One region of the Virgibacillus sp. GM2-2 genome, then DNA from elsewhere that is predicted to be linked to it. Evidence: predicted binding sites of a transcription regulator. Region 1 holds the regulator's gene; the other holds the start of a gene.

What was found. The regulator Rex, encoded in region 1, represses fermentation and respiration genes when NADH is low (regulators of the CRP and FNR family bind a similar motif). The targets are predictions, from matches to a motif close to TTGTGAAATATTTCACAA.
Region 2: the regulator Rex is predicted to act here: its motif matches at 2,615-2,632, upstream of qoxA (cytochrome aa3 quinol oxidase subunit II).

Annotation. Positions count from the first base shown of each region.
Region 1 covers NZ_JBUZWC010000013.1:89,629-102,159, forward strand. The annotation lists gene ACY9Z2_RS14485 (restriction endonuclease subunit S) at 1-382, opposite strand, end outside; gene groL (chaperonin GroEL) at 1,138-2,769, opposite strand; gene groES (co-chaperone GroES) at 2,812-3,096, opposite strand; gene ACY9Z2_RS14500 (CPBP family intramembrane glutamic endopeptidase) at 3,385-4,098, shown strand; gene ACY9Z2_RS14505 (YdiK family protein) at 4,106-4,303, shown strand; gene ACY9Z2_RS14510 (hypothetical protein) at 4,334-4,912, shown strand; gene ACY9Z2_RS14515 (DUF2268 domain-containing putative Zn-dependent protease) at 5,041-5,880, shown strand; gene ACY9Z2_RS14520 (hypothetical protein) at 6,364-6,627, opposite strand; gene ACY9Z2_RS14525 (DUF3231 family protein) at 6,837-7,856, shown strand; gene ACY9Z2_RS14530 (redox-sensing transcriptional repressor Rex) at 7,903-8,541, opposite strand; gene moaC (cyclic pyranopterin monophosphate synthase MoaC) at 8,544-9,038, opposite strand; gene ACY9Z2_RS14540 (ABC-F family ATP-binding cassette domain-containing protein) at 9,169-11,091, shown strand; gene tsaD (tRNA (adenosine(37)-N6)-threonylcarbamoyltransferase complex transferase subunit TsaD) at 11,372-12,382, opposite strand; gene rimI (ribosomal protein S18-alanine N-acetyltransferase) at 12,379-12,531, opposite strand, start outside.
Region 2 covers NZ_JBUZWC010000014.1:2,876-15,406, forward strand. The annotation lists gene qoxB (cytochrome aa3 quinol oxidase subunit I) at 1-1,533, opposite strand, end outside; gene qoxA (cytochrome aa3 quinol oxidase subunit II) at 1,625-2,497, opposite strand; partial or broken gene ACY9Z2_RS14620 (NAD-dependent succinate-semialdehyde dehydrogenase) at 2,994-4,435, shown strand; gene ACY9Z2_RS14625 (CAP domain-containing protein) at 4,612-5,679, shown strand; gene ACY9Z2_RS14630 (hypothetical protein) at 5,797-5,928, shown strand; gene ACY9Z2_RS14635 (IS4 family transposase) at 6,149-7,387, shown strand; gene ylbD (spore coat protein YlbD) at 7,766-8,140, shown strand; gene ACY9Z2_RS14645 (YlbE-like family protein) at 8,152-8,382, shown strand; gene ACY9Z2_RS14650 (YlbF/YmcA family competence regulator) at 8,442-8,885, shown strand; gene ACY9Z2_RS14655 (YlbG family protein) at 8,952-9,227, shown strand; gene rsmD (16S rRNA (guanine(966)-N(2))-methyltransferase RsmD) at 9,545-10,117, shown strand; gene coaD (pantetheine-phosphate adenylyltransferase) at 10,114-10,593, shown strand; gene ylbJ (sporulation integral membrane protein YlbJ) at 10,755-11,960, opposite strand; gene ACY9Z2_RS14675 (SepM family pheromone-processing serine protease) at 12,340-12,531, shown strand, end outside.

The DNA.
Region 1 (12,531 bases):
CTTGCAGTCCCATTAAAAATTGCTTTTTAATTGACTTATCCTCATTAAGTAGATAGACCAAATATCTTGAATCAGTATTTTCTTTAGGTATCAGTTTAAGGTAGTTCTGTGTGTATAGATAACCCTCGTGCACTTTTCTTACAATCGTTGAACTCCCGGATACTAGACTAAATACGACATCTCCCTTATACAGCGTATTGACTTTATCATGCGTTCTCACTTGCTTGTTATCCACATTTGATGAAACCATATCAACCAAGTCATCACCTATATCAAGTTGACCATAATATGTATAAAGTGGGGCATTCACATCAAATGCTTCCGTAATTCTAAATTGGGGTGACCCGCTTATAAATTCAACCACATCACTTAGCTTCACCATAAAAATCGTGCCTTTCTAAAATTAAATTTTATTTATTGATTTAATCATATCAAGAATCATTTTAAAAGCAAGTAATAAATATTTAATTTCATGAAATTACAAAATATGATTTACTTCATTCCTACACACCCGACCTAAAAACCAAAACCGCAAAATTAATCCCACTATCTTAACCCGTTAACATTCGGGTCCCTTCAAAAAACAACAACTAAAACAAAAAATTCGCCAAACACGCAACCCACACGCATTTGACGAAAATAAATTATCAAAATTATATCTTGGTCAACCGCCACGAGCGATAAACCGCCTAATCATGCCTAGTTACCGTAAGAAACCCTACGCACTTCACATAGGAGATGCTTACTTACAACCAAGATTTTACTTTCACCATGCGCAACGGCAATACGGCTATCCCATCGTGATTAAAACGTGCGAGACCGAATGAAAAGGCTGCTTAGAAAAGCCAGTCTAAAATGAAGGTTTGACTTCAGATAGTATAAGACACACTCATACATCGCATCTTGCCGAAGCACGTGTTTCGCTTTGAACAAATTATGGATCGACTTGGTCATACCGATGATCAAATCACTAAAAATATTTACCTTCATGTCACGCAAGAAATGAAAAAAGAAGCTTCCCAGAAGTTCAGTGAACTTATGAGAAGCCTCCGTTAAAAACCTCAATGTTAGCAAAATGTTAACTTTACACTCTCATCTTACATAAAACCCTTATATATCAAGGGATGGAGGCACCTATTACATCATGCCGCCCATTCCGCCCATGCCACCCATATCTGGCATTTGAGCGCTACCTTCTTCTTCTGGAAGGTCAGCTACAACCGCTTCTGTAGTTAGGAACATAGCCGCTACAGATGCTGCGTTTTGTAGTGCAGAACGTGTAACTTTTGTTGGGTCAACGATTCCTGCGTCAACCATGTTTACCCATTCGCCTGTTGCAGCGTCGAAACCAACGCCTACTGCTTCGCCTTTTAGGCGTTCTACAATGATTGATCCTTCAAGACCAGCATTGTGTGCGATTTGGCGAACTGGTTCTTCTAGTGCACGAAGTACGATGCTAGATCCAGTTGCTTCGTCACCGTCAAGTGATAGTCCTTCAACTTTTTTGTATACGTTAACTAGTGCAGTTCCACCACCAGATACGATACCTTCTTCAACTGCAGCGCGAGTTGAGTTTAACGCGTCTTCAATGCGAAGCTTGCGTTCTTTCAATTCTGTTTCTGTTGCAGCACCAACTTTAATTACTGCTACACCACCTGCTAATTTAGCAAGGCGTTCTTGTAATTTTTCTTTATCGAATTCAGAAGTAGTTTCTTCTGCTTGTGCACGGATTTGTGCTACACGTGAAGAAATTGCTTCTGGGTTACCAGATCCTTCGACGATTGTTGTATGTTCTTTTGTAACAACAACTTTAGAAGCGCGACCTAATTGCTCGATTGTAGTTCCTTTAAGATCAAGACCAAGGTCTTCTGTAATTACTTCACCACCAGATAGTGTAGCGATGTCTTCTAGCATTGCTTTACGACGATCACCGAATCCTGGAGCTTTTACAGCTACTGCGTTGAATGTACCACGAAGTTTGTTTACAACTAGTGTTGCAAGTGCTTCACCTTCTACATCTTCCGCTACTAAAAGAAGTGGTTTACCTTGTTGAACAACTTGTTCAAGTACTGGTAATACTTCTTGGATGTTTCCGATTTTCTTATCTGTAATTAAAATATATGGATCTTCTAATACAGCTTCCATTTTATCTTGGTCAGTAACCATGTATGGAGAAGCGTATCCGCGGTCAAATTGCATACCTTCAACAACTTCTAGTTCTGTATTGAAGCCTTTTGATTCTTCAATAGTGATAACACCGTCGTTACCTACACGTTCCATCGCTTCAGCAATAAGGTTACCTACTTCTTTATCTCCAGAAGAAATAGCAGCAACCTGTGCAATTGATTCTTTACCTTCGATTGGCTTAGAGATTGCTTTTAATTCGTTAACAGCAACTTCTACTGCTTGCTCAATTCCACGACGTACGCCAACTGGATTTGCACCAGATGCAACGTTTTTCAATCCTTCACGAATCATTGCTTGTGCAAGTACCGTTGCGGTTGTAGTACCGTCACCAGCTACATCATTTGTTTTTGAAGCAACTTCAGATACAAGCTGAGCACCCATATTTTCAAAGTGATCTTCTAATTCGATTTCTTTAGCAATAGTCACACCATCATTTGTAATAAGTGGTGAACCGTATTTTTTATCTAAAACTACGTTGCGACCTTTTGGCCCAAGCGTTACTTTAACTGCATTTGCTAATGTATCTACTCCGCGAAGCATTGCGCGACGAGCTTCTTCACTAAATTTAATTTCTTTAGCCATTTTGAAATGCCCTCCTTAAAATTATCTATAAGTATGTTGCTATTAGCCTACAATAGCTAAAATGTCATTTTCACGAAGAATTAAGTATTCTGTACCATCATATTTCACTTCAGTTCCAGCAAATTTTGAGAAAATAATGCGATCTCCTTCTGAAACTTCAAGCGCAATCTTCTCACCATTATCTGTTACGCGACCAGAACCTACTGCAACTACCTTACCTTCTTGTGGCTTTTCCTTTGCAGAGTCTGGAAGGACAATACCGCTTGCAGTCTTTTCTTCTTGTTCAACAAGCTCGATGACAACACGATCTCCTAGTGGTTTAATCATGTAGACAACCTCCTTAATTCATTTGCTTTTAGTTTTATTATTAGCACTCTATAACTGTGAGTGCTAATTCCAATTATTATCATAAATAATACCTGATAAAATTGCAAGTAATGAAAGTTATATTTTTAGTAAATTTTTTTTAACTTACACACCTAAACCATTCTATTATAAGCACGTATATAATTATGATAAAATAAATACAAGTAATCAAAAACATCATTAATAGCACAATATAATTTTGCATAGACTAGTAAACATATATTTAACTATTAAAGGAGTCGTTTCATTTTGACCAAGCGTTATTGGTATGTCATTTTAACTTACATAATTATGCAGTTTTCCGGTTTGTTGTTTGCACCAATTTTGTACGCTACTTTACCAATAAGTGAGTATCAAGCCATCATTTATTGGACAATCTTTAGCTTTGTTGCTGGGTTGTTCGTTATCTTATTCATTATGAAACCATACATGCAAATGCCCGCTACACGTGATGCTGCGTCATCAGGATCTATTGTATTATGGTCCATTGCCGGTGTATTTATGGCTTATTTTGCACAGTACATTGCAGTTATTATTGAAACGCAATTGTTGGGAATTGAGCAAGGATCGGCAAATACCGAAATGATTATGGAAATTACTCGGACAACGCCTATTTTTATGATTATCCCTGCTTTAGTAGCACCGATTGTGGAAGAGATTATTTTCCGGAAGATTATTTTTGGTTCTCTATACAAAAAAATGAACTTCTTTTTAGCAGCAGTTATTTCCGCATTGGTGTTTGGTATTATTCACGGGGAACCTGAGCATATCCTTATTTATAGTGCAATGGGGTTTGTGTTTGCTTTCTTATATGTAAAAACGAAACGAATATTGGTTCCGATCATCGTCCATATGGTGTTAAACTCTATTTCCGTAATCGTGCAATATTCATTATCACCAGAAGACATCGAAAAAATGCAAAAACAGCTTGAACAGATGCAAATGATTTTAATTGGGGGCTAATCGGTTTATGAGGACATCGTCAAAAAGTATGGCCATCGTATACTTAATTATGGGGTTTTTGTTTATATTTATGGCAATTAATAGTACACAAGAAGGTGGATGGGGTACCATTACCGTGCTACTAGCAGTATTTGCAGCACTAGATTTTTATGTTGCATTACGACTTTTACGAAACCATCTTCGAAATAAAATAAACAAGGAGTAGTCATTCCAAGTGACTGCTCCTTGTTTTTTTATGAATGTAGATGAATCGAAATCATATAATGAACTATCTGGACAAGTTGGAGGAAATCTTATGACTATAACCTTATTCGTTACCTTTCTAGTAATGGCATTGTTATCTTTAATTCTTATTTCCATGACAGTTTATTATCGGAATGATATCCCAGCTATGACCGGGATGCTAATCTCCATGTCTCTCGGTATGATTGGAGGATTAACAATAGGCGTTATACTAGGGATACTTTTTACAGGCAATTTATACTACGCTACGATTGTTAGTAGTCTAATAGGTATTACAATTGGATTTTTAATTGGACTCCCGATTGGTTTATTTGCCGTCCTTGATGGTACACTTTCTGGTCTCATGGGCGGAATGATGGGAGCAATGCTCGGAATTATGATTGCACCAGAATATCAGGATTCCATTATACGTATTATGTTTTTATTATTTATTTCTATCAGTATTCTTCTCCTACAAGTAATAAAGCAGGACTTCATGAATAAAAATTCAAATCAACCATTTATCATCTTATGTTTATTTGGATTCATTCTATTTATCATTATTTACAATCAACTTGGACCAATTGTTTAATCTATCCTTTTATGTTTATTAACGTAATGCAGTAGCGCAATTTCTTTAACAAAATTGCTAACGAGACATTTTGTGAACAGCCCTTTTCTTCCTATCATAAGATACTTTAATCGAAGGATTGAAAAGGATTGATTCATACGATGGCGTTAATCGATACGAAAGATTGGTTAAATCAATACTTAATTGGACGCACTGGACTGACGGAATATGATAAAGGCTTGCAACGGAACATTTTTTGCCATTATCTTTCTCCATATTTTCAGAACGTTTCAGAAGATTTACTGTATCAGCATTTACTTCAAAATGGATTTTTTGTTCCACAACCTACCGACAACAAAACAATCGAAAAGATTTGTACAAGTAATTTTTGGGAGGTCGCGGAAAACGAATTAAAAAAATTAAGCCTTGATTGGAATGGACCTGACATACCCGTATTTATTTTTCCATTAAATACAACCCACGACCAGCTACTAGTTGATTTAGGTGGCAAGTCTGGTTTGGCTCATTATGATAAGATTTTTTTATTTGTAAGTGGTGACACAACAGAAAAGGAATTACAGGCACTGATCACACACGAATATAATCACGTATGTCGGTTGAATTATTTAGATAAAAAAGAAAATAATATAACCCTGCTAGACGGAATAGTGATGGAGGGGCTTGCCGAAATAGCAGTGCTTTCAAAATTAGGTGAAGCTTATATGGCTAAATGGGCAACGCTATATCCCATTGAAGTTGCGTTAGAGCACTGGAAAAATGACTATATTTCCAATTTAACTGTCAAAAGAAACGATAGCTTATACAACGAATTGATGTTAGGTGGCAAGAAACAGCCAAAGTGGATGGGCTACAACATTGGGTATCATATTGTCTCATCTTTCTTTCACGAGGATGATAAAAGCATAAATGAAATACTCTACCACCCAACAACTAATATTCTACGTAATACGGCGTTCTGGTCTGAATGATAGAAAAACCTGATTTTCACTATTTAAATTGCGAACTAAACATGGTGCCAGGCCCTGCTCGGTAGAGGACACAGAAGCCCTTATTTTTACTTTTCATGCCTCTTTTATGGCTTAAAAGGACTCAGAATTCCTTATTTAGGTAAAACCAGGTTGAAATCAGACTTTTTGTACTGAATAAGGTCTCCTGTGTCCGCGAACAACACATTTACCCTAATTTTATGCAAATAAGGTATCTGGTGTCCGCTTATTTAATTATATAATCGATTCAGAGTAATTAAGAAGAAATACTTATCGCCAATCTTTAATGGCGAAAGCCTTAGTTGCCCTTATAGTGATATACATAAAACTAATACATTCCTATTAGTGCAAAAAAAATAGAGCCTACATTAAAAAGGCTCTATCCGTCATTTAGTTGGACTCTATTTTACAAGAACATGCCTTTTAGTTTTTACGAACTTAAAATCGTGTACATACGCTTTACTATTACCAGAAAAACAATAACGAAAGTGCTGCAATTGCTGCTAGTGACACGGCATAACCGCCACCATAGCCGTAACCACCGAAGCCACCCCAGCCCCAGCCGTAACCAAAGCCTCCAAGGTTTTGATTACCCATTGGTCTTAAAAAAACATGTGTGTTGTTGACGTTCGTAACAATTCCACGATGAACTCTTCCGTCTCTGGTTCGAATACCGACTGGGCGTCCCATATATTTTCTACATTGATCATAATAAGGATTACATGACATGCTAGTTTATTACTCCTTTCATGTTTTATGCAATGGAAAGTAATACTTTTGTCCATCCATTGTGTTAATAACATATGTATATGAAGAGTGCCCTGATTGGACAAAAACCCTGTAGTAGTTACTCTAAGTGCCATAATGGAATACGAACGAATAATTGTGGTGTTTTTCCAGATAATACATTTAGAAAATTATTTTGGAGGTAACTAGGAATGAGTGAAAATAGCCACAAACCATTAACTGCTTCTGAGATGGGAAACCTTTGGTCGTGCTATATGTCAAATAGTATGACGAAGTGTTTTGTTACATATGGTCTTCATGTTAATGATGATCCGGATATACAAGCCCATCTTCAATCTGCTTATGATCAAACAGTCCAGGCAATAAATATTATGGAAGATATTTTTCGTAACGAAAACTTCCCAATACCTATCGGCTTTACAGATCAAGACGTCAATCTAGAGGGGAAGCGCCTTTTCAAGGATACATTCTTTTTGGATTATCTAAACAAAATGGGAAAGTTAGGAACACCACAATACGGTAGATATCTGGCAACATCAACCCGTGAAGACGTAAGAGCTACACTCCAAACTTGTCTAACTAACGCTGTCAATCTGTACAATCAAACTACAGAAACAATGCTAGCCAAAGGTTTATTAATTCGAGCTCCTCATATTTCAAATCCAAAGAGGGTTAATTTTATCAAGAAAAAGTCATACATGGATGGATTTTCACTATTTAATGAAAAACGTCCGCTCAATGCAATTGAAATCTCGCATTTATCCACTAACTTGGAAACGAGTACGCTCGGTTTTATGATGTGTACTGCATTTGGACAAACTGCAAATGCAAAATCAGTAAGGCAATATATGCTTCGAGGAAAGGACATAACGAAGAAACACATTCGGATTTTTAGTGATAAATTAATCGATAATGATATACAAGCTCCCATGACGTGGGATGCTGATATTACTGATTCCACTGAACCTGTTTTCTCGGATAAGGTAATGATGTACCATAATGTGTTATTAAGTGCGGCAGGAATTGCTAACTATGGTGTAGGTTCTGCTGAAAGTATGCGTAAAGATCTTCCATTGACGTATATACGTTTGGCAGCTGAGACCGGACAATATGCCAACGATGGTAGTGATATTATGATTGAAAATGGTTGGATGGAAGAACCTCCTCAGGCTGACAATCGTAATAAATTGATCAATCAAAAACGTGAATAGAAGATAAAATCGATAAACAAAACCCAGAGGAATAGCTCCTCTGGGTTTAATTTAACTCATTTAATGGATAATGCTTTAAGAAATACACTAGTGCCTGTAACTCTACTGCTAGATCAATATGATGTACGCGTATATGATCAGGCACGGTAATTCTGGCAGGTGTGAAATTCAATATACCTGAAACTCCGGTCTGTACAAGCCGTTCTGTGATGGTATCCGCTTCACTTGATGGAACCGTTAATATTGCTACATGAACATTGTCCATTCTCTCTTCTAATTGATCTATGTGGTACACCGGTATGCCACCGATATCCTCCCCTACCTTACTTGGTTCTGCATCAAAAGCCATAACGATTTTTGTATTATTGTTTTTCATGAAATTATAGTGTAGGAACGCTGTGCCAAGGTTTCCTACGCCAATTAGTGCAACCTCTGTAACTTCGTCCTGATCCAAGGTTTCTCGAAAAAACTTTAACAGGTACTCGACATTATAGCCATAGCCTTTTTTGCCCAACGCACCAAAGTAAGAAAAATCCCTTCGAATGGTTGCTGAATCAACCTTAACGGCTTCACTTAACTCTTTTGAAGAAACTCTTGCCTTCCCTTGATGATGTAAATTATTTATAAATCGATAATATAATGGCAGTCGCTTGGCAGTAGCCTGCGGAATTTTATGTTGTGCCAAACTTACTCCTCCTTGTCATTTCGCAAGTAGTCTCCTGACTTACCGCCTTTTTTTTCAACTAAGTATGTCTTACCTATAACCATTCCTTTATCAAGCGCTTTACACATATCATAAATGGTTAATGCTGTAGCCGACGCTCCAGTAAGTGCCTCCATCTCTACACCTGTACTACCTTTCGTCTTAACAAACACCTCTATGGTTAATTCAAACATTTCATCTGCTACTTCCCAGTCAAATGAAATATCAATACTTTTCAATTGTAAAGGATGGCACATCGGAATCCAATCTGACGTTTTTTTTGCTGCCATAATTCCAGCAACTTGGGCAACCGCCAAAACATCACCCTTTTTCATCGTTTGATCATTAATTCCCCTATATATATCTTCCGTAACAAAAATGCTGGATCGCGCGATTGCTGTCCGTTCCGTTTCTTTTTTCTCACTAATATCCACCATTTTCGCTCTACCCTGTTGGTTAAAGTGAGTAAAATCTGTCATATGCTCATCTCCAAATATAACGTTATAGTACATTTTAGCAGAAAAAGGCTAATAAGTCGTGAATATATTCACAAAAATATTGCCTGGAAATTGGGTTGTACGATACACTGTTGTTACTGAGGTGAACGCAATGATTATTATGCAAGTCAATGATATTAGTAAGTCATTTGGCGCTGAGAAAATTCTATCAAATATTAAACTCGAAATAAAAGATCAGGATCGAATTGCGATTGTTGGTCGTAATGGTGCTGGGAAATCTACTTTACTTAAAATAATGGCTGGAGAATTTTCTTATGACGAAGGAATGATCCATAAACCTAAGGACCTTACGATTGGATATCTATCTCAACATACAGGACTTGAATCAACAAAAACAATTTGGGATGAAATGCTAGAAGTATTTGACTCTCTCCTTCAAAAAGAACAAGAGTTACGCAAGCTTGAAAAGAGTATGGAGAATTCATCTAGCCTTTCTGATGAGAAATATGAACAGCTTTTAAAAGATTACGATACAAAACAACAGGCATTTATAACAGAAGGTGGATACCAGTATGAAGCATCCATCAAATCTGTATTAAACGGGCTTCATTTTTTTGAGTCGGATTATCAAACGGAAATTAGCACATTAAGTGGTGGGCAAAAAACTCGTTTAGCGTTAGGAAAGCTACTATTACAGAAACCCGTTTTGCTTATTTTGGATGAACCGACTAACCATCTAGATATTGACACACTTGGATGGCTTGAAAATTACTTATCTAATTATCCTGGAGCAGTCACAATTGTATCCCATGATCGGTACTTCCTAGATAAGACAGTATCAATTGTCTATGAAATTTCCCGTAATAAGATGAAGAAATATCTCGGAACCTATAGCAACTATTTAGATCAACGTGCTCTCGATTACGAACAGGAGCTTAAAGAATACGAAAAACAACAAACGGAAATTAAACAACTAGAGGAATTTGTACAGAAGAATATTGTACGTGCCTCAACTACCAAACGGGCACAGAGCAGAAGAAAAAAGTTAGAGAAAATGGACAAACTAGACAAGCCTAAGGGTGATGAATCATCTGCTAAATTTTCCTTTACTACGTCAAAACGTTCGGGTAATGATGTCTTAAAAATTAATGACTTAGCATTTAAGTATGAAGATGGCAGTGACTATCTATTTAAAGGTATGAAATTGAACGTAAACCGAGGTGACAGCATAGCGCTTGTTGGACCAAACGGAATAGGCAAAACGACGTTGTTAAAAATGATTACTGGTCAATTTAAGCCAACTACTGGTTCCATTCAAATTGGAACAAACGTTGAAGTTGGTTATTATGATCAAGAGCAAACCAACTTATCCCCAAACAAAACTGTCTTGCATGAACTCTGGGATCATTATCCTAACGATAAAGAAAAAGACATTCGAACGGTTTTAGGCAATTTTTTATTTTCGGGTGATGATGTTTTAAAACCTGTAAACGCGCTTAGTGGTGGCGAGAAAGCCAGGTTATCATTAGCAAAATTAATGAAATTAAATGCTAATCTTCTTATATTGGATGAACCAACAAACCATTTAGATATTGATAGTAAAGAGGTGCTCGAATCAGCATTAATGGATTTTGAAGGTACAATTATTTTCGTATCGCATGACCGTTATTTTATTAATAAAATTGCCGAACAGGTTGTTGAGATTCAAAAAAACCAAGTAACGGAGTACCTTGGTGACTACGATTATTACATGGAAAAAAAGGAAGAAATGGAAGAGCGTAAACGTCTAAATGAGAGCCATCAAAACGTGCCACAGGCAGACACAAAGAAATTAAGCTTTAAAGAAGGAAAAGAAAAACAACGGGAAGAGCGAAAAATAAAGCGTCGCATAGAAGAGTTAGAAAAGCTAATTGAGGAGCAGGAAAATGAGCTTGCTGAACTGGAGCAAGAAATGACCAAACCGGAAATTTTCCAAGATCACGAAAAAACATTAGCGCTAACAAAAGAAACGGGCGAAATTAAACAAACGCTTGAACAATTGATGGAAGAATGGGCGGAACTTCAAGATAAATAAAGCAGAAGTATTAGCAAGGAGACCGTAGCCTATATAAAATTTTCATTAAAAATGCTGATTCGGTGTTACACATTGTACACTCGAATCAGCATTTTTTATCTGATAGTTATTCAGGTAATCCACAGACATATACACAGTAGTGTTGCTTAAAAACAGCTATTTAAAATAGTTATGCACATTTTCCACAACTAACCACAGGATTATCCACATTTTTTACCCACAGAAAGGGTATTGTAGGATAAGCTTTTTTGAAATATATCCACAGGTTTGTTGATAAGTTCTATTTAAGGGTTAACGAGGGATTAGCATTCATATCCCAGCCTGCCCTTCTTCCTTGCTCAAATGCAATCGTTCCTGCTGCTGCAATCATAGCAGCATTATCTGTGCATAAATGAATAGGTGGTATTAATAACGGGACATCCGATTCTGCAAATCGCTCTGCTAGTGCATTTCGCAGTCCTCTGTTAGCAGCAACACCACCGGCTATGATCACTTGTTTAACTTCGTGATTAATTGCAGCCTTGTATGTTTTTTCTGTTAACACTTCCACAACACTTGCTTGGAAACTAGCAGCAATATCTGCTGGACTTAACGTTTCACCACGTTGTTCTGCGTTGTGGATAGTGTTGATAACTGCGGATTTTAATCCACTAAAGCTAAAATTCATGCTACCGTCTTCCAACCAAGCTCGTGGAAATTGAATGGATTCTTCACCCTCCATTGCTAATTTATCAATTTGTGGTCCACCTGGATATGGTAGTTTGAGCATACGAGCGACCTTATCATATGCTTCTCCTGCAGCATCATCAAGCGTTTCACCGATGACCTCAAAATCTCCATGATCACGCATCAGAACAAGCTCTGTATGACCGCCGGATACAACCAAGGAAAGCAACGGAAACTCAAACTCTTGTTCCAGTCGATTTGCATAAATATGACCCGCAATATGATGAACTCCCACCAAAGGTTTTTGTTTCGCAAAAGCTAATGCCTTAGCGGTATTTACCCCTACAAGTAATGCACCGACTAACCCTGGTCCCTCTGTTACTGTAATTGCGTCTATCTCATTCCACGTCACTTCTGCTTGATTAAATGCTTCCTCTAGTACAATGGTCATTTGTTCCACATGATGTCTGGAAGCAATTTCAGGCACAACACCCCCAAATCGTTTGTGACTCTCGATTTGTGATGCAACTATATTTGACAGCACTTCCGTTCCATTCTTTACAATAGCCACTGCTGTTTCATCACAGCTAGTTTCAATTCCAACAATATATGTATCTTTTTTCATGATAAATTCACCCACATAACAACCGCATCCTCTTGATTATCAGTATAATAATTTTTTCGTAAACCACCAGGTAGAAGCCCAAACTTACGGTACATACGTTGTGCAATAATGTTTGATACACGGACCTCTAACGATAGCCGATTACTTCC
Region 2 (12,531 bases), on a different contig from region 1:
ATAAACAATTAAAATAAATCCAACCGCTAGCATTAATGCTCCAATAAATGAAAGCATATTCCAAATACCGAAACCAGTCGATTCAGAATATGTGTACATTCGGCGAACTTGACCATCTAAACCTGAGATGAACATTGGAAAGAAGGCAAGACATACACCAATTGCGATGAACCAGAAGGAAGATTTTCCAAGTCTTTCATTTAACATGAAACCAAACATTTTCGGCCACCAGTAAAAGAGACCGGCAATCATAGCGAAAACAACTCCAGGTATAATAACTAAGTGAAAGTGTGCTACCAAGAACATCGTATTCGTATATTGGTAGTCTGCACTTGCCATAGCAAGCATTACTCCTGTAACTCCTCCAATGGTGAATATTGGAATGAAACCGACCGAATAGAGCATTGGGGTGGTAAATGTAATTTTACCTTTCCAAAGCGTGAGTAACCAATTGAAAATTTTCACCCCAGTTGGAATTGCGATAGCCATTGTTGCAATTGAGTAAATACTATTCACTAATGCTCCTTGTCCCATTGTATAAAAATGGTGAACCCAAACTAAAAATGAGAGTGCAGAGATCGATACTATGGAAACTACCATTGATTTATAGCCATATAGGTTACGACGAGCAAATGTTGGAATAATCTCACTATAAATACCGAACGCTGGCAAAATTAAGATATATACCTCTGGGTGTCCCCAAACCCAGAAAAAGTTTACCCAAAGCATATCCATACCACCATTAGTTGTTGCAAAAAAGTGTGTTCCAAAAAGGCGATCCATTGTTCCCATTGCAAGTGCAACTGTTAATACAGGGAATGCAAAAACAATGATTAGATTCGTAATTAGGGCTGACCATGTAAACATGGGCATTTTCATTAATTTCATACCAGGTGCTCTCATTTTAAGAATCGTAACAATAAAGTTAATTCCAGTAATTAAAGTACCAAGACCCGATATTTGTATCGCTAACATGTAATAATTCGTTCCTGCTGATGGACTGAATTCATTTCCAGCAAGCGGAAAATAAGAAGACCACCCTGAATCGGGAGAACCTCCTAACACAAACGAGATGTTAAACAACATTGCTCCCATAAAATATAACCAAAAACTGACTGCATTTAAACGCGGAAATGCAACATCGCGTGCGCCTATTTGAAGGGGAACAACGAAATTCATTAAGGCCATTATGAATGCCATAGCCATAAAGATAATCATCACTACTCCATGAGTAGTAAAAATTTCATTGTATTCCTGAGCATTTAAAAATGTGTTCTCAGGTATTGCGGTTTGGGCACGCATCATTATCGCGTCTACACCACCACGAAATAGCATTAATAAAGCAGAAAATAGATACATAATACCTATTCGTTTGTGGTCAACAGTTGTTAGCCATTCACGCCATAAATATCCCCACTTTTTTAGATAAGTTAAACAAAAGATTATTCCTGCAATAGTTAAGGCAATAGCAACCATTGAGGCATATATCGTAAATGTAGGATTTGGTACGGCAAATCTTTCAAAGAAATCCATTTTTTGGCTCCTTTCGCTAGATACATTGATTAATAGGAAACTTCGGTATAAAACTTATAAACAATTAATTACTATTTTTCTCTGAATTCATTTACTCCATTTTTTGCTCCGTCTGTATATTTGATTTGCCTGCTCCATGATGTCCACTTGGAGGTGGGGAAAACCCTAAATGTGTGCCATTAAATGTTAACTGTCCAAGGTGCCCAGGCTCTAACAACTTATCAAACTTTTCTTCTGTGAGAGATTCGGCAGTAGCTTTTATCTCTTCAACCCATGTTTTATACTCGTCTTTGGGAAGTGCCTTTACATTAAATGTTTGTTTGGCAAATCCTTCACCAGTGAACATTGCATTCCTACCCATATATTCTCCAGGGGTTGTAGCTGCCAAATTCAATGTATTAACCATAGATTCCATCCCGTATTTCTGTCCTGCAAGCTGTGGAATCCAGAAACTAGACATTGGTCCATAGGCGTAGATTTTAAATTGTATTGGACGGTTTGTTGGAATAAACACATAGTTAACCGTTTCAATGTTTTCCTCAGGATAACTAAAGTGCCACTTCCAGTTAGATGATGCAGCATAAATAACCAATGGTTCTTTGTCTTCGAAACCTTTTGGTTTACCTTCTACTTCATATGTGCTTTGTACAGTTACTACTGATAGGAAAATGACAATTAGAATTGGAATCCCGACACATATACTTTCTACAATTTTGCTTCCTTCAATATGAGGAGGTTTATAATCCTTACTTTGTTTAGAAGCACGGTATTTTGTAAGCATAACGATCAAGAGTACGAAAACTGCTACTACAATTATCAACATTGTCCAAATAGATATCATAATGACATCTGATATTGTTGCAGCTTGTGGGCCTTTTGGATTTAAGATAGTTAATGGTTCACAACCAGTTAGCAGTACTAAACCAGTAATAAATAAACTTACTAAACCCCATTTTGTTTTCATATGTAGTCCCCTTTCTTTTATCCATATATTTATAGAATTGAATAGTTTGTGTTTATTTACACCCAAGGTACAAATCTATAGGTAATCATAAGGGAGCATATAATGTAATTCAATATAATGTGAAATACTTCACATATTGTTCAAAAGTAATTAACTAATCTGTGACAGCTTTTTAGACATTTGTTGAACAAATGATGCGAATAATTGAAGGAACCCATATCATGTTTACGATCTTTCAACTTGTGTGTTGGAGAGAACGAAAATTATAAGAATCCTCATGAAATGTGTAGTTTAAATTACGAATAAACCGATCTTTTTGTGTGTTAAAATTTAGATGTTTATGTTTAATTTTCTATAAAACTTTTCATTTAAGTTCCAAAAATCACGGTTCAGTATAATGCTGCCGTATGTTCCGCTAAGAAAAAAAGCCATAAACTGCATAGAAAAAACTTATATATGGAAAAATAAAAAAGGATAATCCAAAGGAGGGGTTTTAATGGTACAACAATTCGACTATTTAAACTATATTAATGGGGAATGGGTTGGCGATAGTTATAATAAGATTAAAGTGTTCAACCCTGCAACTGGAGAGAACATCGGATCGATCCCTGACGCTGATGAAGAACATGCAAAACAAGCAATTGAAGCGGCGTCTCAAGCGCTTCTTGAATGGTCCAAGAAGTCAGCAGCTGACCGTAGTGATGTGCTAAGAAAATATTTTGATCTCATCATGGCGCATGAAATTGAGATTGCCGAAATCATTACAAAAGAAAATGGTAAGCCATTAAAAGAATCTAAAGGTGAGGTGCAATATGCCGCATCGTTTATAGAGTGGTATGCCGAAGAAGGTAAGCGAGTCTATGGACGTACGATTCCTGGTAAGAGAGAAAATCATCGTATTAAGGTGATTAAACAACCTGTTGGTGTTGTTGCAGCAATTACCCCATGGAATTTTCCAGCAGCTATGGTTACAAGAAAACTTGGCCCTGCGCTAGCAGCGGGCTGTACATTTATCGTGAAACCATCTGAAGAAACACCTTTAACGTGTATGAGACTAGCAGAATTAGCTGAGGAAGCAGGTATTCCAAAGGGTGTTTTCAATGTCGTGAATGGTAATCCAGAAAAATTCTCAGAAACAGTTATGACCGATATGCGCGTTCGAAAATTAACGTTCACTGGTTCAACACCCGTCGGAAAATTGTTAATGAAGCAGGGGGCTGAGCAAGTTATGAAACTTTCCCTTGAACTTGGTGGGCATGCACCAGTAATTGTATGTGATGATGCTGATCTTGAACAAACCGTTGAGATGTTAATAGCCGCTAAGTTTAGAAATAGCGGACAAACCTGTATCGCAGCTAACCGCGTTTATGCTCAATCAAGTATTTACGACGAACTTGTTAGACGAATGACCGCTGAGGTTGAAAAACTTAACATTGGTAATGGATTGGAAGAAGGTGTTGATGTTGGTCCCCTAATCAATAAAGAAGGTTTGGAGAAAGTAGGACGTCATGTCAAGGATGCACAGGAAAAGGGAGCAAAGGTAACTACTGGTGGTGAAGGCAAAGCAGATCCTCATAAAGATACTTACTTTTATAAGCCGACTTTATTAGCTGATGCAAATCATGACATGGTTATTATGAACGAAGAGACTTTGGACCGGTTCTTCCTATTGCAAAATATGACCATGATGATGAAGCAATAAAAGCAGCAAACGATACATCGTTTGGTCTAGCTGCTTATTTCTTTACACAAAACATATCAAGGGGGACCCGTATCTCAGAAGGACTTGAATATGGCATTATTGGATGGAATGATGGTATTCCATCAGCAGCACAAGCTCCGTTTGGTGGTACCAAACAAAGTGGGTTTGGTCGTGAAGGTGGGCAAGAGGGTATTGAGGAATATCTAGAGGTGAAATATATATCTCTTAGTATCTAATTATGATGAGCTAAATAGGATTTCCCCATTACCAATTTTATATTTCGTGTACCTTATCCTATAATCATAATAGTAGTTTATATCTTATGTAATTTCATGCTGTGCATGTTTTACTATATTGGACATATAGTTAATGTATACATACTCTAGATAAAATACGAGAAGGAGAAGTAGACATGCGACTATTCCGAACGATATATATGCTTTTACTATTAGTTTTTAGTGGATACTTTATATTAAATATTTATGATGTCACTCCTAAAGAAGCTGTAATGGACATTGGTGAAAAACTAAATAACAAAACAAGCTTATTGAAGTCGAAGTCGGTACCAGAAAGAAACCCATTTTCGATTGAATTAGAAGGTGAATTATATCACTGGATAGGTAAAAACACTGATCAATTAACGAAAGAGTTGGGGGAGCCCGTTCGGAGAGATTTAAGTGCTTATGGTTATGAATGGTGGGTATATACAGACGAAACAAAGCAACATGTTCAATTCGGTGTAAAAGATAATACCATAACAACTCTGTATGCAACGGGAAGTAACTTATCTTTATCGCCCATACAGATTGGACAATCATATAACGAGGTGGCCAAACAATTCTCTTTTAACAGTGAAGTAACATTACACCAAGGAATTTCATCTTTTACGTTTAAATTAGATGATAAAGAGATGAGCATGCGTCCGTTAGTAAAGTTAACGGATAACGTTTTTTTGCAATGTTATTTTGATACATTTACTTCAACCTTATCGTCGATTAGGGTGATGACTGGAGATGTATTGTTAAAGCAGCGTCCTTATGCCATTGAATACCGTGGAGAGCTACCTGAAGCACCTACTCCCACTGATAAGGAGTGGGAAAAGATTGAAAGTGGTATGGAACAACAAATTTTTTCCATTACCAATGTAATGCGAACCCAGCATCAAAAATCCCAGTTAAAGTGGGGAGAAGCAGTTAGTGAAGTAGCCTTTCTCCACAGTAAAGATATGGCTGTCAACAACTATTTTTCCCACTATGGATTAAATGGAGACGGTTTAAAAGAACGCTTAGCGGCCAAAGAAGTATTTTATCTTGCTGCAGGTGAAAATATTGCAGCGCAATATCCAGACGCTCCAGCTGCGATGCAAGGCTGGTTAAATAGTAAAGGACACCGAGAAGCGTTGTTAGATGAAAAATATACACATTTAGGTGTTGGAGTTTATCACTTCTATTACACACAAAACTTTTTACAGAAGCCATAAAAAACCTGAAGGGTTAAATTATCCTTCAGGATTTTAAATTTTTGGTGAGAGTTAACAATATCTTTAGATATATTAATTGATTCGCAGTTGAAGTAAACTGCGAACTAATGAAAATTTATGATTAGTGTAACAGCAACGTTGATTTCTACTGCGGACAAGGCTAGTGAAGTAACATTTTCGAGCGTACTGGAAAGGATGCATGCAGGATGGCAGCTAGCGGACACACGATCCCTTATTTGTGAAAAATAAGGGTAAATGCGGTTGTTATCGGACACAGGATACCTTATTTAGTAAAAAAGCCTGATTTCAACCTGTTTTTGCCTAAATAAGGTATCCTGAGTCACTAGCCTTGCAAATGTATCCACAGGCCGTATATTCATGAAAATATAATCTAGACAAACCAAAAAAAATCTCCTATTGTAGAAGCTAAGCCCACGTTATCCGTGACTTCTACAAAAAGGAGATTCTTATGGATAACATTAGTATATCAAATCAATCCGTATTAAGTAAATGTTTATCTTTATTACCTATTAATACATTATCAACGGCTTTTCTAGATTTGGGAGTGAAAAAGCTGACCACCCCTAATCTAATGAGAATTTTCATCGCTGCTCAGCTAGGGAATTGGGCTTCCTACACGGAAATGGAGGAACAAATACGGGCAAGAAGAGATTCCGAAGATCTTTTTGGGCTTTCTGACATAAGCGGTTCTCAGCTTTCTCGACGGATGAACACTTTACCTACCACGTATACGCAGCAATTATTTTTCATGGCCGTAAAGAAACTTTACGAACTTACTGCCCATAAAAAAGGGCACCCTACATTTGGGAAGCTGCATGTCATTGATTCGTCTTCCCTTCACCTTGGTGGCATACTCGGAAAATGGGCTTATGTCACGTATAACCGAAGTCAGGTTAAGTTTCACACTCGATTAGTTGTTGCGTCCCTTGATGAATCTTTTCCCGATCGTGTTATTCCATCTACTGGAAATGTGGATGACCGGGAGGTCGTCACGTCGTTGGTGACCGATCCAAATGCCACCTATTTATTTGATAGAGGGTATGTAGATTATACGAAAATGGACGAATGGATAGATCAGAATTTTTGCTTCGCGATGCGTATTAATGACAAAAATAAAGCAACGACACTAGAAACCTTTGAGGCAGATAGCGAAAAAGTAACGATGGACGCAAAAGTGATACTAGGGAGTAAAAGCATTCAGATGAGGAATGCCATCCGTTTAGTTGAATTTACAGATGAAGAAGGTCGTTTTTACCGAATCGCTACAAATCGTTGGGACCTAAAAGCAGAAGAAATTGCAGCATTATATAAATGTCGCTGGATGGTCGAACTCTTCTTCAAATGGTTGAAGCAACACGTACGTGTTACCAAACTTCAAAGTACCAAACCGCAAGGTATTTGGAACCAAATTTTCTTTGCCATGACTGCATATTGTCTCGCTTTGTATGTTCGAACCATAGAAAAGACCAAGAAAACCACGTGGCGTGTGCTAGAGCTCCTCCGAATTTACGGAGAACAGTCATGGCATGCGTTTTGGAACGTATTACATCGAAACCCAAAACGACCCTCAAAGGGTAGACAAAAAAGCAATAAACCTAGAAGTCCAGTAAAATTGGATGATGGTGGCGTGGCTTTTGTAAAACAAGTTGGAGAAAGACGTTCGAAAACAGTAAAATATAATAAATAAACTACCAAAAAATGGATAACTGGGCTGATTTACTGCACCCAATCCGCTTTTTGGGTTTTTATCAGAAAAAAGAGAATGGTAAATTTTTACATAACATATTATAAAAGGGATATCGGTAAGATACCCCCTTTTTGTTAGATATGTGGATACATTTGCAAGGCTAGTGATCCTGAGTCCGGTTAACCCATGAAACATACCCGAAAAGTAAAAATAAGGGCTTCTGTGTCCGCTACCTGAGAAATGCCTGGTCAACATGTCTAGTTCGCAGATTACTTTTAACATACATGCAGTAACTTCTAGATTTATGTTAATTAGCACAAATACTTTTGGTGGGCATAAACTATTAACAACAGTAATTCAAACCTGAGGTGACCTGAGATGAGTGATAAAGAATTAGATTCATCTATAGTAGAATTCCGTAAATTTTTGAACGATCATCCTAAACTTATCCAAGAAGTCAGAAAGAGTGATAAGTCCTGGCAACCATATTATGAAAAATGGGTTTTACTCGGTGAATCAGACCCTTATTGGGATAAATATAAATCCACGAACAAAAAAGAAAGCAATACTTCCGGTATTATCGAGAAGCTTCAAAAATGGACGGAAAACAAAGATATCGATCAAATACAAGAAAAGGTTAAAGACTGGAATCAAACCATTACCGTTATTCAAGGGATGCTCAATCAATTTCAAGACAATAATCAGGGGAATTATTATCAGCAACGCTTTAATGAAAATAAGTACAGAGATTGAGATGTGATGTTATGGATCGAAACAGCTATCATTATTTAAAATCACAACCTGCGTTACGAAACTTTATTAGACATAACCCTGAATGGTATAGATACCTTTCAAGAGAACCAAACAGAATAAACGAAATTGAAAAGGAAGCGAAAAAGTTTTATGGTAAATCATTACCCCAGCAAATTGAAAAAGCTAGCAATCACATTTCTATGATTAAGATGTTAATCCAATTAGCAGCAATGGATGATTAAGTCGTTTTAGCATTTTCATTACAGTAGGAAAGTGATAAGATGGTAGTGGGGGTGAAGATATGCTAGGAACAATGGAGATTGTTGATATACTTGATCGATCAGAGGCTCTTGGTAAAATGATTTTACAGTCAGATGTAATGGAAGCATACAACAATTCTCAAAAAGCTTTACAAGAAGACGACGAATCCCAAAAGCTTATTAAAGCTTTTACAGATATAAAAGACCAATATGAGGATGTCCAACGATTTGGTAGGTATCATCCAGATTATAGTACCATCATGAAGAAAGTTCGCTCCACCAAACGTGAAATGGATATGAATGATAAAGTGGCAGCATTTAAAATAGCTGAACGTAATCTTCAAAAATTACTAGATGAAATTAGTAAAAATGTTGCGATGAGCGTAGGGGATATGATTAAGGCTCCAAAGGATGGTGCAGCACTCTCGGATGGCGGATGTGGATGCGGTTCGGGTAGCAGTGGTTGCGGCTGCAAGGCTTCCTAACTATTGATGTAGCAACTATTATCTGATACACTAATTTTCAAATCATGATGTGAGCGAGGAAATGGTATGAGAACAGAACGACAGGGTTTAATTGTTTGGTTTCAACATATGAAGAACCTTAAACAGATAAGAAGATATGGTCATCTATTGTATTCATCAAAAAAGCTTAAATACGCTGTAATTTATGTAAATAAAGATGAGATGGATGATATAGAACATAAGCTATTAAAATTGCCATTTGTATCAAAAATTGATCGTTCCTATAAACCATTTATTCGTACAGATTATGAAAATGCTAAACCAGATAAGGCAAAAGAGTACGATTATAAAATGGGAATTTAATATAACGGATTCTATGTCCGTTTATGCATGTACAAGTCAGCTATACAATCAGTGCAAAGAAAAAACCTGCAGACAACAGATCTGCAGGTCTTTTTGTTTATTAAAAACAAAAAGTAAAGGGAGAGGAGAAATCAGAAGAAGAACTTATGGGGAAGTAAGTCTTCTTCTCACCGTGAAACAACCAAGCAAAGCGTTTGCTGTTTCATTTTTCTAGTATGTACACGATGAAAAAATATATACAAATCAACCATAATTTTTCTAAAAAACTTTTTTGTGGTAGGATTAATGTCGAACAATGTCTTTTTGAGGTGATTATAATGCGGGTAATTGCGGGTACATATAAAGGTAGACAACTTAAAGCTGTCCCGGGAAAACAAACTAGACCTACAACGGATAAAGTAAAAGAAGCGATCTTTCAAGTACTTGGTCCTTTTTTTGATGGGGGTGTATGTCTAGACTTGTTTGCTGGAAGTGGATCATTGGGAATTGAAGCTTTGAGCCGTGGAATGAACCAGGCAATTTTTGTAGATAAAAACGCGAAAGCTATTTCTACTATTCATGAGAATATTCGAGAGTTGCAGTTGGAAAATGTAACGGAAGTTTTTCGTACCGATGCTAATCGGGCGCTTCAAGCTGCAGCTAAAAGGGATTTGAAATTTGATCTAATCCTGCTCGATCCACCATATAAAAAAGCTAGCTATGAAGAATTATTAAATGAAATTGCAATGCATAATCTTTTAAATGAAAACGGACACATTTATTGTGAGCATGATAAAGGTGACGTTTTACCAGACAATCATCCTGCTTTCTCGATGGTGAAACAAGCTACATATGGAGGAACAATTGGAGTAAGTCTATATAAACACAATTTGAAAGGAGAGTTAGTATGAGCAGTTTAGCGGTTTGTCCAGGTAGTTTTGATCCGGTAACTTTCGGTCATCTAGACATTATTCAACGAGGTGCAAGTATTTTTGATGAGGTGATTGTGGCGGTATTTAATAATCAATCAAAAAATCCATTATTCTCTGTTGAAGAAAGAGTATATTTGTTACAGGAATCAACAAAGCATCTTCCGAATGTCACCGTAGATGCTTGTGATGGACTTTTAATTGATTATGCTAAGGAAGTAAAGGCTAATGCAATCTTACGAGGTTTGCGAGCTGTCAGTGATTTTGAATATGAAATGCAAATTACCTCGATGAATCGAAAACTAGAAGAAACGATTGAGACATTTTTTATGATGACAAATAATCAATATTCATTCTTAAGTTCAAGCATTGTAAAAGAAGTAGCGAAGTATAAGGCAAACGTCACCGATTTGGTGCCTGAAATTGTAGCACAAGAATTACATAAAAAATATAAATAAAAAATGTTGTAGGAGAAGCTAAATTATTTCGCTCTCTTACAACATTTTTTTGCACTGATAGGAGTATAAGTTTTTATGGTTAGCAGTATAAGGGCAACTAAGGTTTTCGCCATAAATCTTGGCGATAAGCAAAGATTTCTAAGTCTATAAATTAAACTTTTCTAAGAATACCTACGTTGAAATAATATAATACACATAAATGCTATGGAAACAATGGTTATGATAGGTCCGTATGTTTCTAAGTTGTTTAATGCAATCTGCCAAAAACTTTGGTGGATATTCCCCGAAACCGGCATATCATCAGTATTAATTGTTTTTTGATTAATGTATAACGGTTTGTACAATAGGAAAGCAATAATACTTGCAAAAAATCCATGTAAAATCCTCGCAAAAAAGTAAGGGGAGAATCGTAAATCTGATTTTGCTAGAATACTGGCTACTTGTGCTTGTACCGAGAAACCGTTAAAGCCTAATATAAAACTAACTGCGATAACTTGAGCAAATAATGCATCTACATTAGCTTCCGTTATCAGGTCGGAACCGATTGTAATCTCGAATAAACCGGAAAATATTGGGGTAGCTAATTCCATGGGCATAGAAAGTATATGTAGGATTACTTTTAATCCACTAGCAATTATTGGGGAGAGTCCAATAATATATAATAATTTAATAAAAACGGAAAAAATAATGATGAAACCACCTACCATCACCAGGGTTTTAATGGAGGTTATCACAGCATCACCAAATATTTCACCAAATGGTCTGGAATCGGAAAGTCTGGTTTCGTGCATTTCTTTAAATGCTCGAATGAGTGATACTTTCTTTTTTTCAGGTTTTTGTTCTACCTCTGAATCTTTTCTGCCATAGAAACGCATACATATACCTACAAGGGCGTTTCCTCCGTAGTGGGCAATTGCTAGTAAAATTCCTAGTTTTGCGTCATAAAAAAATCCTACCGCAATCACTCCAAAAATGAATAAAGGACTGGAAGCATTTGTAAACGAAACCAATCGTTCCCCTTCTAATCTCGTTAATTGCTTTTCTTCACGTAGACGAACAGTAATCTTAGCTCCTGTTGGGTAACCACTGGCCATGCCCATTGCCCAAGCAAAACTTCCTACTCCTGGTACGTTAAATAGAGGCCGCATAATTGGTTCACACAATACCCCAATAAATCGCACAACGCCAAAAGCTATAAGTAATTCAGCTGTGATAAAAAAAGGTAGTAATGATGGGAACACTTTTTCAAACCATACATTCAATCCCCGTAAGCTTGCTTCAAAGGCTTGATCCGGAAAAGTGATTAATGCAAATGTCATAAATAAGGTTGTCCCAGCAAGCAATATAGTGATCATCGTTTGTTTCAATTTAAAGCCCCCTATAAATTGAGCTCATCCTGTACATATTTTTTTGATAGTAGTAGAATGATTTTAGCTTGTTTCTGAATACACATGATTAGGTAAGTCCAGTAGTTTTTGTTAGTCTAATAACAAATAATGGATACAAGCTACTAACACTATACGCTTTCGGTACTCACATTTATGCTAATATTTTTGAATGAAATGGTTTAATTTGCATAAACGGGCAGTATTCCTATATTTCCAAAAAAGAGTATTTGAATTTTATATGGGGAATATAACCTACCCTTAAAAGTCCGATTCGTTCAACTATCATTTAGTTATGTGAGGTAAAAACCTCCACTGAATGAAGGTTTACTTTATCGTTTGGTAGAAAAGGAGTTTTTTAATGAAATTTACAAAACGACATTTGGTTTACTTAATAATAGTAGTTGTAATTGCTTTTTTCCTATCAACCTATAAGCTTCCATATTATATTTATAAGCCGGGAGATGCTGGTGCATTAAATCCAATTGTAGAAGTTGAAGGTGGATATGCGAGTGAGGGCGATATGCATTTAGTTACGGTTAGGGGTGGTCAA